4 regions of the Arthrobacter sp. 05N33_2 genome follow, and region 4 is predicted to be linked to each of the others. Evidence: riboswitches for the same ligand, from Rfam matches in the RefSeq annotation. Region 4 holds a riboswitch; each other region holds the start of a gene.

Region 1 (2,191 bases), on a different contig from region 4:
TCTTCGGTCTCCTTGGGACGGGAACGGTTTTCCCCTAGCCTAGCGTTCCGGGGTGAGGACCATCCGCAGGGCCTCGACCACGAGTTCGTGATCCGCCTTCTGGGGCAGGCCGGAGACGGTGACGACGGCGACGGCGCCCGTGCCGCGCACGTAGATGGGGAACGCCCCGCCGTGGGCGGCGAACTCCGACTGATCCCACCAGGCGTTGTCCTCGATCCTTCCGCCGGCGGCGCGGGCCTGGAGGCCCACCAGCAGGGACGGGACCTCGTACCGCATGGCGGTGCGCTTTTTGGCGTTGATCCAGCGCTCATTGTCCGGTGTGGCGCCGTCCAGCGCGGCGTGGAAGAGCACCTGCTCGCCTTTGGTGATGTCGACGGCGATGGGCAGCGAGCGTTGCCTGCCCAGCTCGACAAGGAGGAGCCCGAGGTCCAAGGCGTCATCCTTGCTGAACGACGCGAACTGGAGCGCCTCTATCTCGGCCAGCACGCGGCCGATAAGCGCCGCCAGGGAACCCCGCGGCTGCGGCTCACTCGAGTCGGGATCGTATTCCCCGGAGGGATCTTGGGTGACCGGTGTGTGCGACAAAATATTCCAGCTTTCCGGTGGGTGACGAGGCCGCCCGCTGGCGGGTCCGGGGGTCCGGCACGACGACTCTACCAAGAGGGATTTCCGGGCCGCCGGGACTGCCGCCGTCCGGTCCACGATTGTGACGGCACACCACTGAAAACCCGGCCGTCCGGGTGTAAACTGAGCCAGCCCACAAGGGCGAAAATAATTACGACAGGGGAGCGCCGCCGTCGGGCATCGCCGGAACAATCCGGGGAAACCTTTGGTGGGCGCTGAGAGTGCGGACAGCCGCAGACCCTCGAACCTGATCCGGTTAGTACCGGCGCAAGGGAGTCGAGTTCTCAGGGTGCGCGGAGGGCGGCGGAAGCCGAGACCGGCCGGCGCACCCTCCCCTCCTGTTCCTCAGGAGGACGACATGACAGATATTTCAGCACAGCATGGTTCCGCCAGCCGTTCATCCGCCCGGCGCAACTACAGCTGGCGCGTGGTGGACATTGTGGTGGCCGCGTTGATCGCCGTTGCCGGCGGCGTCATTTTCTGGGCCTGGTCCCAGGGCGCGAACCTGATCTCGACTCCGGTCAACGCGGTCTACCCGCCGTTGAGCGGACTCTACGCCGGCGGCTGGATGATCCCGGCGGTGCTGGGCATGCTCATCATCCGCAAGCCGGGCGCCGCGCTCTTCTGCGAAACCGTCGCGGCCACCGGCGAGCTCATCATGGGTTCGCAGTACGGCACCACGGTGCTGATCTCCGGCATCCTGCAGGGCCTCGGCGCCGAACTGGTCTTCGCGGCCTTCCTCTACAAGAAGTTCAACCTGCCCGTCTCCGTGCTGGCCGGCGCCGGCGCGGGCCTCTTCTGCGGCCTGAACGATTCCTTCCTGCCGTGGGGCTGGAACATCGCCTACGAAGCCGGCGACAAGCTCGCCTACATCGTCTTCACCACGATCTCCGGCGCAGTGATTGCCGGCGGACTGGCCTGGCTCGCCACCCGCGGCCTGGCGAAAACCGGAGTGCTGGGCTCCTTTGCCTCCCGCAAGGCCGCCACGGAGCCCGTCTTCTCCTGAGCCCCGTCGCTGAATCCTGCAGAGAATCATGAGATCTTCACCGGGCGTCCGGCCGGCCGCCGTCACGGCCCGCGGCTGGGGCTGGCGGCATGCCGGACGGACCAGGCCCGCGGTCAGCGGCCTTGACCTGGACATCCGGCCGGGGGAGCGCGTGCTCCTGCTGGGGCCCTCCGGCGCCGGCAAGTCGACGCTGCTCCACGCCCTGGCCGGCGTTCTGGGCGACGGCGACTCCGGGGACCCCGGCGACTCCGGCGACGCCGAGAACACAGACGAGACCGGCAGCCTCCTGATCGACGGCGCCGCGCCACGGGCGCGGCGCGGCCGCGCCGGGCTGGTGCAGCAGGACCCGGAAACGCAGGTGGTGCTCTCCCGCCTCGGCGACGACGTCGCCTTCGGGGCGGAGAACCTCGCCGTCCCGGCGGCGGAGATCTGGCCGCGGGTGCGAGAGGCCCTCGACGACGTCGGGCTGGGACAGCTGCCGCTGGACCACCCGACGGCGGCCCTCTCCGGCGGGCAAAAGCAACGGCTCGCGCTCGCCGGGATCCTCGCGATGCGGCCAGG
Region 2 (2,191 bases), on a different contig from region 4:
ATGCGGAGGCACGCGGAGCCGGAGGATGTCGCCGTAGACGGGCCGCAGCGGCAGCGCCAGCCCGGCCGGTAGCTCCTCGAGCGCGGCGGCGCCGAGCCCGTTGGCGACCACGGTCTCGGCAGCCCGCACGGTACCGCCGCCGGCCAACCGCACACCCGCCACCTGTCCGTCCTGCCACAGCAGGCCTGCCGCGCGCCGCCGGACGAAGCTGCCGCCTTCCGCACCGAGCACGCCGGCGAGCCGGGTGATCAGCAGGCGGGGGTCCACCTGGTGGTCGGCCGGGATGTCGAAGGCACACGAGATGCCGGGACTCAGGAGGGGCTCCCGGGTGCGCGCCTCGCGCACTGTCAGTGGCTCCACGGCCAGGCCGCATGCCTTCTGGACTTCCCTCAAGTCCGCGAGCGCGCGCCGGTCCGCCGCGTCGGCCCCCACCGCCAGGGTCGGCGTCGTTAAGTAGCCGGTACCCGCCGGGGAATCCGCGCCGGCGGCACCGGCGTCGAGAGCCGCAGCGAATCCTGGCCACAACCGGGAGGCCTCGAGCATCAGTCCCAGGAGCTGTTCCTCCTGGTAGTGCAGTTCACTCACGGGGGCCAGCATGCCGGCCGCGGCCCAGCTGGCTCCGCTGCCGGGAGCATCATCGATCAGGACCACGGATCGGCCCGAGCGGATGGCCTCGAACGCGATGCCATAGCCGATCACCCCGCCGCCGATCACGGCTACGTCGGCAGTCGTATCCCCCGCGATGATTCCCTCTGCGGTACCGGGCCCCGTGTCACAAACCTGGGCGTCGGCGTCATTTGCGGCTCCGGCCGCACGGCCTGCTCGTGTGCCCATGAAGAATTCCTTCCCTACGCCGGTACTAGCCGGATCAGGTCAAGCGGTCGGCTCTGACGCCCTCTCAGCCGGGCAGCGGCGACATGGCTGCTGCGGGCTCCCGCGGTATGCGCCCAGTTTAGAGGAACTAGGCTGGTCCCATGAGCCAGGACCCCCTCCACACCACCGCCCGCCTCTATCTCTGCACCGACGCCCGCAGGGACCGCGGCGACTTCGAGGACTTCGTGGACGCCGCCTTCGCCGGCGGCGTGGACATCATCCAGTTGCGCGACAAGTCGCTCGAGGCCTCCGAGGAGCTGGAACTGCTGGAGGTCCTGCACACCGCAGCGCAGCGCCACGGGCGGCTGTGGGCCGTCAATGACCGGGCGGACATCGCATCCCTGTCCGGGGCTCCGGTGTTCCATGTCGGCCAGAAGGACATTTCGCTCGACGCCGCCCGCGGCTTTCTCGGCAAGGACGCCGTGATCGGCCTGTCCACCCACAGCCCGAAGCAGGTGGACGCCGCCATCGCTGCCGCGCCAGGCCGCAAAGGGCTCGATTATTTCTGTGTGGGACCCGTGTGGGCGACGCCCACCAAGCCCGGACGCGCCGCCGTCGGCCTCGATCTGGTGCGCTACGCCGCCCAGGCGATCGGCGGGGCGGACGCGGAGGGAACAAGCAAGGTCAACGAAAGCGCGCTGCCGTGGTTCGCGATCGGCGGGATCGACTTCAGTAACGTGGAGCAGGTAGTCGATGCCGGTGCCCGGCGGATCGTCGTGGTCCGGGCGATCACCGACGCCACTGATCCGGCCCACGCCGCCGGAGCCTTGCTGGCGGCGCTGGACGCCGCCGCATCCTAAGCAGGTCCCCAGCCAGTGATGCCGGCCGGCACTGAAACTATCCGGCGAGACCCAGCTCCGTCATCCGGCGCGCGTGGTTCGCTGCAAGTTCGGCCGCCAGGCCATTGACCAGCGCCCGGGCGCCGGCGTCGTCCAGCCCCGACAGTCCGCCGAGGAACGCGTGCTCAGCGCTGACACGCTGGGCGTGGTTCAGTACTTCCCCCAGCAGACGCCTGGCCCACAACGCCAGGCGCGACGCCAGCCGGGGGTCATCGGCCAGGGCCGCCTTGATGCGCGCCTGCAGCACGGCCGTGGACTCACCGGTGGAGCGGACCTGCCCGATCAACTCACGGGTCGCGGCGTCGACGTACCGGCCCACGACGCCGTAAAAGTCCGCGGCGACCGTGTCGATCACGTAGGCCTTCATGAGGGCCTCGTACCAGTCCGACGGGCGCGTGCGTTCGTGGAAGTGGTCCACCGAGGGCTGGAACGGCAGCATGGCGGCCTCCGTATCCAGGCCCATGTGTTCGAGGCGGATT
Region 3 (2,191 bases), on a different contig from region 4:
ACATCGTCCTTGTTCGGCAGCCCGAGGTGTTCCTTGGGCGTGACGTAGCAGAGCATGGCGGTGCCGTAGCGGGCGATCTCGGTGGCGCCGATCGCCGAGGTGATGTGGTCATAGCCCGGTGCGATGTCCGTGACGAGCGGCCCGAGTGTGTAAAACGGGGCGCCCTTGCAGAGTTCCTGCTGGCGCTCCACGTTTTCCCGGACGAGGTGGAAGGGCACATGCCCGGGGCCCTCCACCATGACTTGCACGTCGAAGTCCCAGGCCCGCTGCGTGAGCTCGGCCAGGGTGTCCAGTTCGGCGAACTGTGCCGCGTCGTTGGCATCCGCCGTCGCGCCCGGCCGCAGCCCGTCGCCCAGGGAGAACGCGACGTCGTAGCGTGCGAAGATCTCGCACAGCTCATCGAAGTGGGTGTACAGGAAGTTCTCCCGGTGGTGCGCCAGGCACCAGCCGGCCATGATGGAGCCGCCGCGGGACACGATGCCGGTGACCCGGTTGGCCGTCAGGGGCACATACCGCAGCAGCACGCCGGCGTGGATGGTCATGTAGTCCACGCCCTGCTCGCACTGTTCGATCACGGTGTCCCGGAAGATCTCCCAGGTCAGGGCGTTCGCCTCACCGTTGACCTTCTCCAGCGCCTGGTAGATCGGGACCGTTCCGATGGGGACGGGGGAGTTACGGATGATCCACTCGCGCGTGGTGTGGATGTCGTCCCCGGTGGAGAGGTCCATGACGGTGTCCGCGCCCCACTGCGTGGCCCACTGGAGCTTGTCGACCTCCTCGGCGATGGAGCTGGTCACGGCGGAGTTGCCGATATTGGCGTTGATTTTCACCAGGAACGCCTTGCCGATGATCATCGGCTCGGATTCGGGGTGGTTGACGTTGTTGGGAATGATCGCGCGGCCCGCGGCCACCTCGCTGCGCACCAGCTCCACATCGCAGTTCTCGCGCAGCGCGACGAACCGCATTTCCTGGGTGATGACACCGTCCCGGGCGTAGCGCATCTGCGTGACGGTCCTGCCCTCGACGGCCCGGCGCGGCACCGGCCGGCCGGCCCGCCACTCGGCCGACGCGGCACCGCGGCGCACCGCCGATTTGCCGTCGTCGAGCAGCTCCCGTTCGCGGCCGGCGTAGGGTTCGGTGTCCGCCCTGGCCTCAATCCAGGTGGTGCGGAACGGCTCCAGCCCGCGGACCGGATCGCTGGCCGGGCCGGCAGTGCGGTACACCCGGAACGGCGGGTTCCGGATGCCGCCCGGGGAGGGTTCCAGGGCGATCTCGGTCACCGGCACGCGGATGCCATGCTCCGGGTCCGTGCTGAAGGCCAGCGAGTGGGACTTCAGCGACTGTGTGGTGGCTGCGGACTGAATTTGGACAGGGCTGTGCTGTGTCACTTGGGTGTTCACGGAAAAGCTCACTTCCTTCGCCGGCATTACCCGGACAGGTTCAACGGTCGCAGGCTGCGTCAGCCCGATCTCAGCCCCTGCAGGGGCACCCGTGTGGTCGTAGACGAAACTACCACGCACCTCCGGCCGGCCCTCGAGTGTGACGCGGACGGCGGACCGCGGTGTTAGCGTGGCACGGTGACTCTGCCCAGGGGCGCTGCCCCGCATCCGGACGGCGACGCCGGAAGATATCCCGGCGCTGCCGGTTCTCGAGGCCTCAGCAGACCGCATCCTCGAAGCGGAGCTGGGGAACCAGACGCTCCCGGCTCCGGAGTTGACGACGCCGGTTGAGCCGCTCTTCATACTTGTCGCCGGAAACCCGCCCGTAGGGTTTGCCCGCATTGACGAGGTCGGCGGCCAGGCCCATCTGGAACAACTCTCCGTGCAGCCGGACTCCGCCGGGCGGGGGATAGGACGGTCCCTGGTGGAGGCGGCCCTTGATGCGGCCCGGAGCCGTGGCTATTTATCGATGACGCTTTGCACCTTCGCAGGCGTCCCGTTCAATGCGCCGTTTTATGCGAGCTGGGGTTTCGAGGAACTCGCCCAGCCAGGACAGGCGTTGGGCGCCCTGCGGATCCACGAAGCGCAGCTGGGGCTGGACCGTCTTGGCCGGCGGATCGTCATGCGGATTAGGCTTTAGGTCATGACCGGCATCATCGAGTTCAGCGGCCCCATCCTCACCGCGGCGGACCAGGAACGCCGCGGGCTCTGGTCGGTGGGCGGCCTGCTGACCTTCCACCGTCCGGCCGCCG
Region 4 (2,191 bases):
GTCCACATACGCTTTCGTGACCGGGCCCAGGGTGGAGGCCGTGGGGCGGGTGCTGAGCCAGGAACGGTGCAGCTCGGATTCGACTTCCAGGCAGGTCTGCGCCGAACGGGCCCAGAACAGCTGCTCGGCCTCGGTGGGGGCAATCGCCGCGGCCCGGGCCAGGACCCGGGAGTAGCCGTTGAGGTAGATGGCGTCCTGGGCGAGGTAGTACGCGAACTCGTGCTCGGGCAAGGTGCCGTCGGCCAGTCCGCGGACGAAGTCCAGGGCGTAGATCGCCTCAAGATCATCCGCGGCTCCTGCCCGCAGGGCTGCGGCGAACTCCCCCGCCGCCGGACCGTGCCCGGCCTGGAGGTGCTGCAGGTGGTGGAAGTGGTGGACCGGGCCGTTGCCCGAGCCGACGTCCAGGGCCGAGGCTCCGCGGAGCGCGCCCAGCAGCCACGGCTTGACTTCCCGCAGCGCCGCTTCCCAGTCCCCCACCCGGGCCTGCACGGTGGCCATGGCCGAGGACAGGGAGCATCCGGTGCCGTGGCTGTTGCGCGTCGCGATCCGCTCCCCCGGCACCACCACCGTTTCCTGGCCGAGCAGGCCGCCGGTGTTGACCAGCGCATCCGGGCAGCCGGTGCCGGCGTCGGCGTCGTGGCCGTCGGCGTCGTGGGCATGCCCGTCCCCCGGCTCGGCGCCCTGGAGGTGTCCGCCCTTAACCAGGACGGTGGTGCCGGTCAGGGCGGCCAGCCGCTTGCCCTGCGCCAGGGCCTCGGACCAGTCGGCAGCGACGGGTTCCTTGAGCAGGATGGCGAGTTCGGCGAGGTTGGGCGTGATGAGGTCCGCCAGCGGCAGGAGGGCCTGCAGGGCGGCCTCGGCGGATTCCTGCAGGAGACGGTCACCACTGGTGGCGACCATCACCGGGTCCAGGACCACGACGGCGGGGCGCACCTTTTCCAGCCAGCCGCGGACGGCGTCGATCACGGCGGCGTCACCGAGCATGCCGATCTTGACGGCGTCGATGCCGATGTCGTCGCTGATGGCGTCCAGCTGCGCCGTGAGGAACGCCGCCGGGGGGACGTGGACGGCGCGCACGCCCTGCGTGTTCTGCGCTGTCAGGGCGGTGATGGCGGCCATGCCGTAGCCGCCGTTCGCCGCGATGCTCTTCAGGTCGGCCTGGATTCCGGCCCCGCCGGAGGGATCGGAGCCGGCGATGGCCAGCACGCGGGGAATGCGCGGCGGGGCCGGCAGAGACTCGTTGTGCAGAAAATTGGGCGGGAGGAACTCGGACGGATTCGATTTCGCGGACAAGGAAGACATCCCTTCGCCGGTGCTAACCGGACAGGTTCAACGGGTCTGGATCTCAGCCGGCCCGATGCCCGGCACCCCGTGTCAGTGTTCCAGCCTAGCCCTTGCCACCCGGAGAACCCGTTAACGCACGAGCGGGCCCGGGCCCGGGCGGACGTATGTTACGTCTGCCCTGACCCGGACCCGCGGCCCGACCAGTCGAAATAATGACCGGACGGGGACGTGGTCAGTCGCGGAGGACTACAGCTCCGACGCCGGCACGCCGACGCCGAGGATGATCGGCTCGTTGCCGGCCGGGATGGACGCAGGCCCGGCCGCAGCGGGAGCCTTGGCCTCGTGGACCGATCCGGCCGCGGCCGGCCGGGTTGCCTCGCGGTGCTCCACGGAGGTTTCGTTGGCTGCGCCCTGGGCGCGGCTGGCACTCCGGTTGCGGCGCCCGCGGCGGCCGCGCAGCGTCGTGGTGTCAGCTGTGCGTGACGCCGGCGCCTCCGCAGCGCGGACGGCCGACGGCGCCTCGGGCGCCGTGGCTTCCGGTGCGGCAACAGCTGCTGCCTGACCGGCCGCCAGGCCGGCGGCCTGGTCCGGCTTGCCGGCCTCGGCTTCGCCCAGGTTTGCGAAGGCCTCGGTCAGCAGGTCCAGGGTCAGGGCCGGTGACGGCGCGTCCTCCGCGTGCTCGACGAAGGGCAGGGCCACCTGCTCGCCGCCAAACGTCAGCACCGTTGCGGGGCGGCCGGCTGCCTCGTCGGCGGCTGCGAGCTGCGTGACGGCGTCGACGGCGGCCTGGCGGGCCCCGGCGTCGCTGGCTGCGGCTGCCTCCCCGTCGTGCAGGTGCGCGGCGTGCGCTGCGGCAGCGATGTTGGCCAGCGCGGCACGGGTGGCCTCGGCCTTGGCGTGGCGTTCG

What was found. Region 4 has a riboswitch for thiamine pyrophosphate ahead of AC1DHX_RS14350 (bifunctional hydroxymethylpyrimidine kinase/phosphomethylpyrimidine kinase). Riboswitches for the same ligand answer to the same signal wherever they lie in the genome.
Region 1: another riboswitch for thiamine pyrophosphate. It lies ahead of AC1DHX_RS04990 (ECF transporter S component); the one in region 4 lies ahead of AC1DHX_RS14350 (bifunctional hydroxymethylpyrimidine kinase/phosphomethylpyrimidine kinase).
Region 2: another riboswitch for thiamine pyrophosphate. It lies ahead of thiO (glycine oxidase ThiO); the one in region 4 lies ahead of AC1DHX_RS14350 (bifunctional hydroxymethylpyrimidine kinase/phosphomethylpyrimidine kinase).
Region 3: another riboswitch for thiamine pyrophosphate. It lies ahead of thiC (phosphomethylpyrimidine synthase ThiC); the one in region 4 lies ahead of AC1DHX_RS14350 (bifunctional hydroxymethylpyrimidine kinase/phosphomethylpyrimidine kinase).

The regions. Positions count from the first base shown of each region.
Region 1 is NZ_JBFTNJ010000004.1:133,398-135,588, reverse strand. Features, by position in the region: gene AC1DHX_RS04995 (heme-degrading domain-containing protein) at 40-585, opposite strand; TPP riboswitch at 773-916, shown strand; gene AC1DHX_RS04990 (ECF transporter S component) at 983-1,630, shown strand; gene AC1DHX_RS04985 (ABC transporter ATP-binding protein) at 1,659-2,191, shown strand, end outside.
Region 2 is NZ_JBFTNJ010000049.1:21,090-23,280, reverse strand. Features, by position in the region: gene thiO (glycine oxidase ThiO) at 1-834, opposite strand, end outside; TPP riboswitch at 828-948, opposite strand; gene thiE (thiamine phosphate synthase) at 975-1,673, shown strand; gene AC1DHX_RS15920 (ferritin-like fold-containing protein) at 1,711-2,191, opposite strand, start outside.
Region 3 is NZ_JBFTNJ010000032.1:32,397-34,587, forward strand. Features, by position in the region: gene thiC (phosphomethylpyrimidine synthase ThiC) at 1-1,400, opposite strand, end outside; TPP riboswitch at 1,396-1,503, opposite strand; gene AC1DHX_RS13415 (GNAT family N-acetyltransferase) at 1,714-2,079, shown strand; gene AC1DHX_RS13420 (amidohydrolase family protein) at 2,083-2,191, shown strand, end outside.
Region 4 is NZ_JBFTNJ010000038.1:23,767-25,957, forward strand. Features, by position in the region: gene AC1DHX_RS14350 (bifunctional hydroxymethylpyrimidine kinase/phosphomethylpyrimidine kinase) at 1-1,248, opposite strand, end outside; TPP riboswitch at 1,285-1,382, opposite strand; gene AC1DHX_RS14355 (Rne/Rng family ribonuclease) at 1,531-2,191, opposite strand, start outside.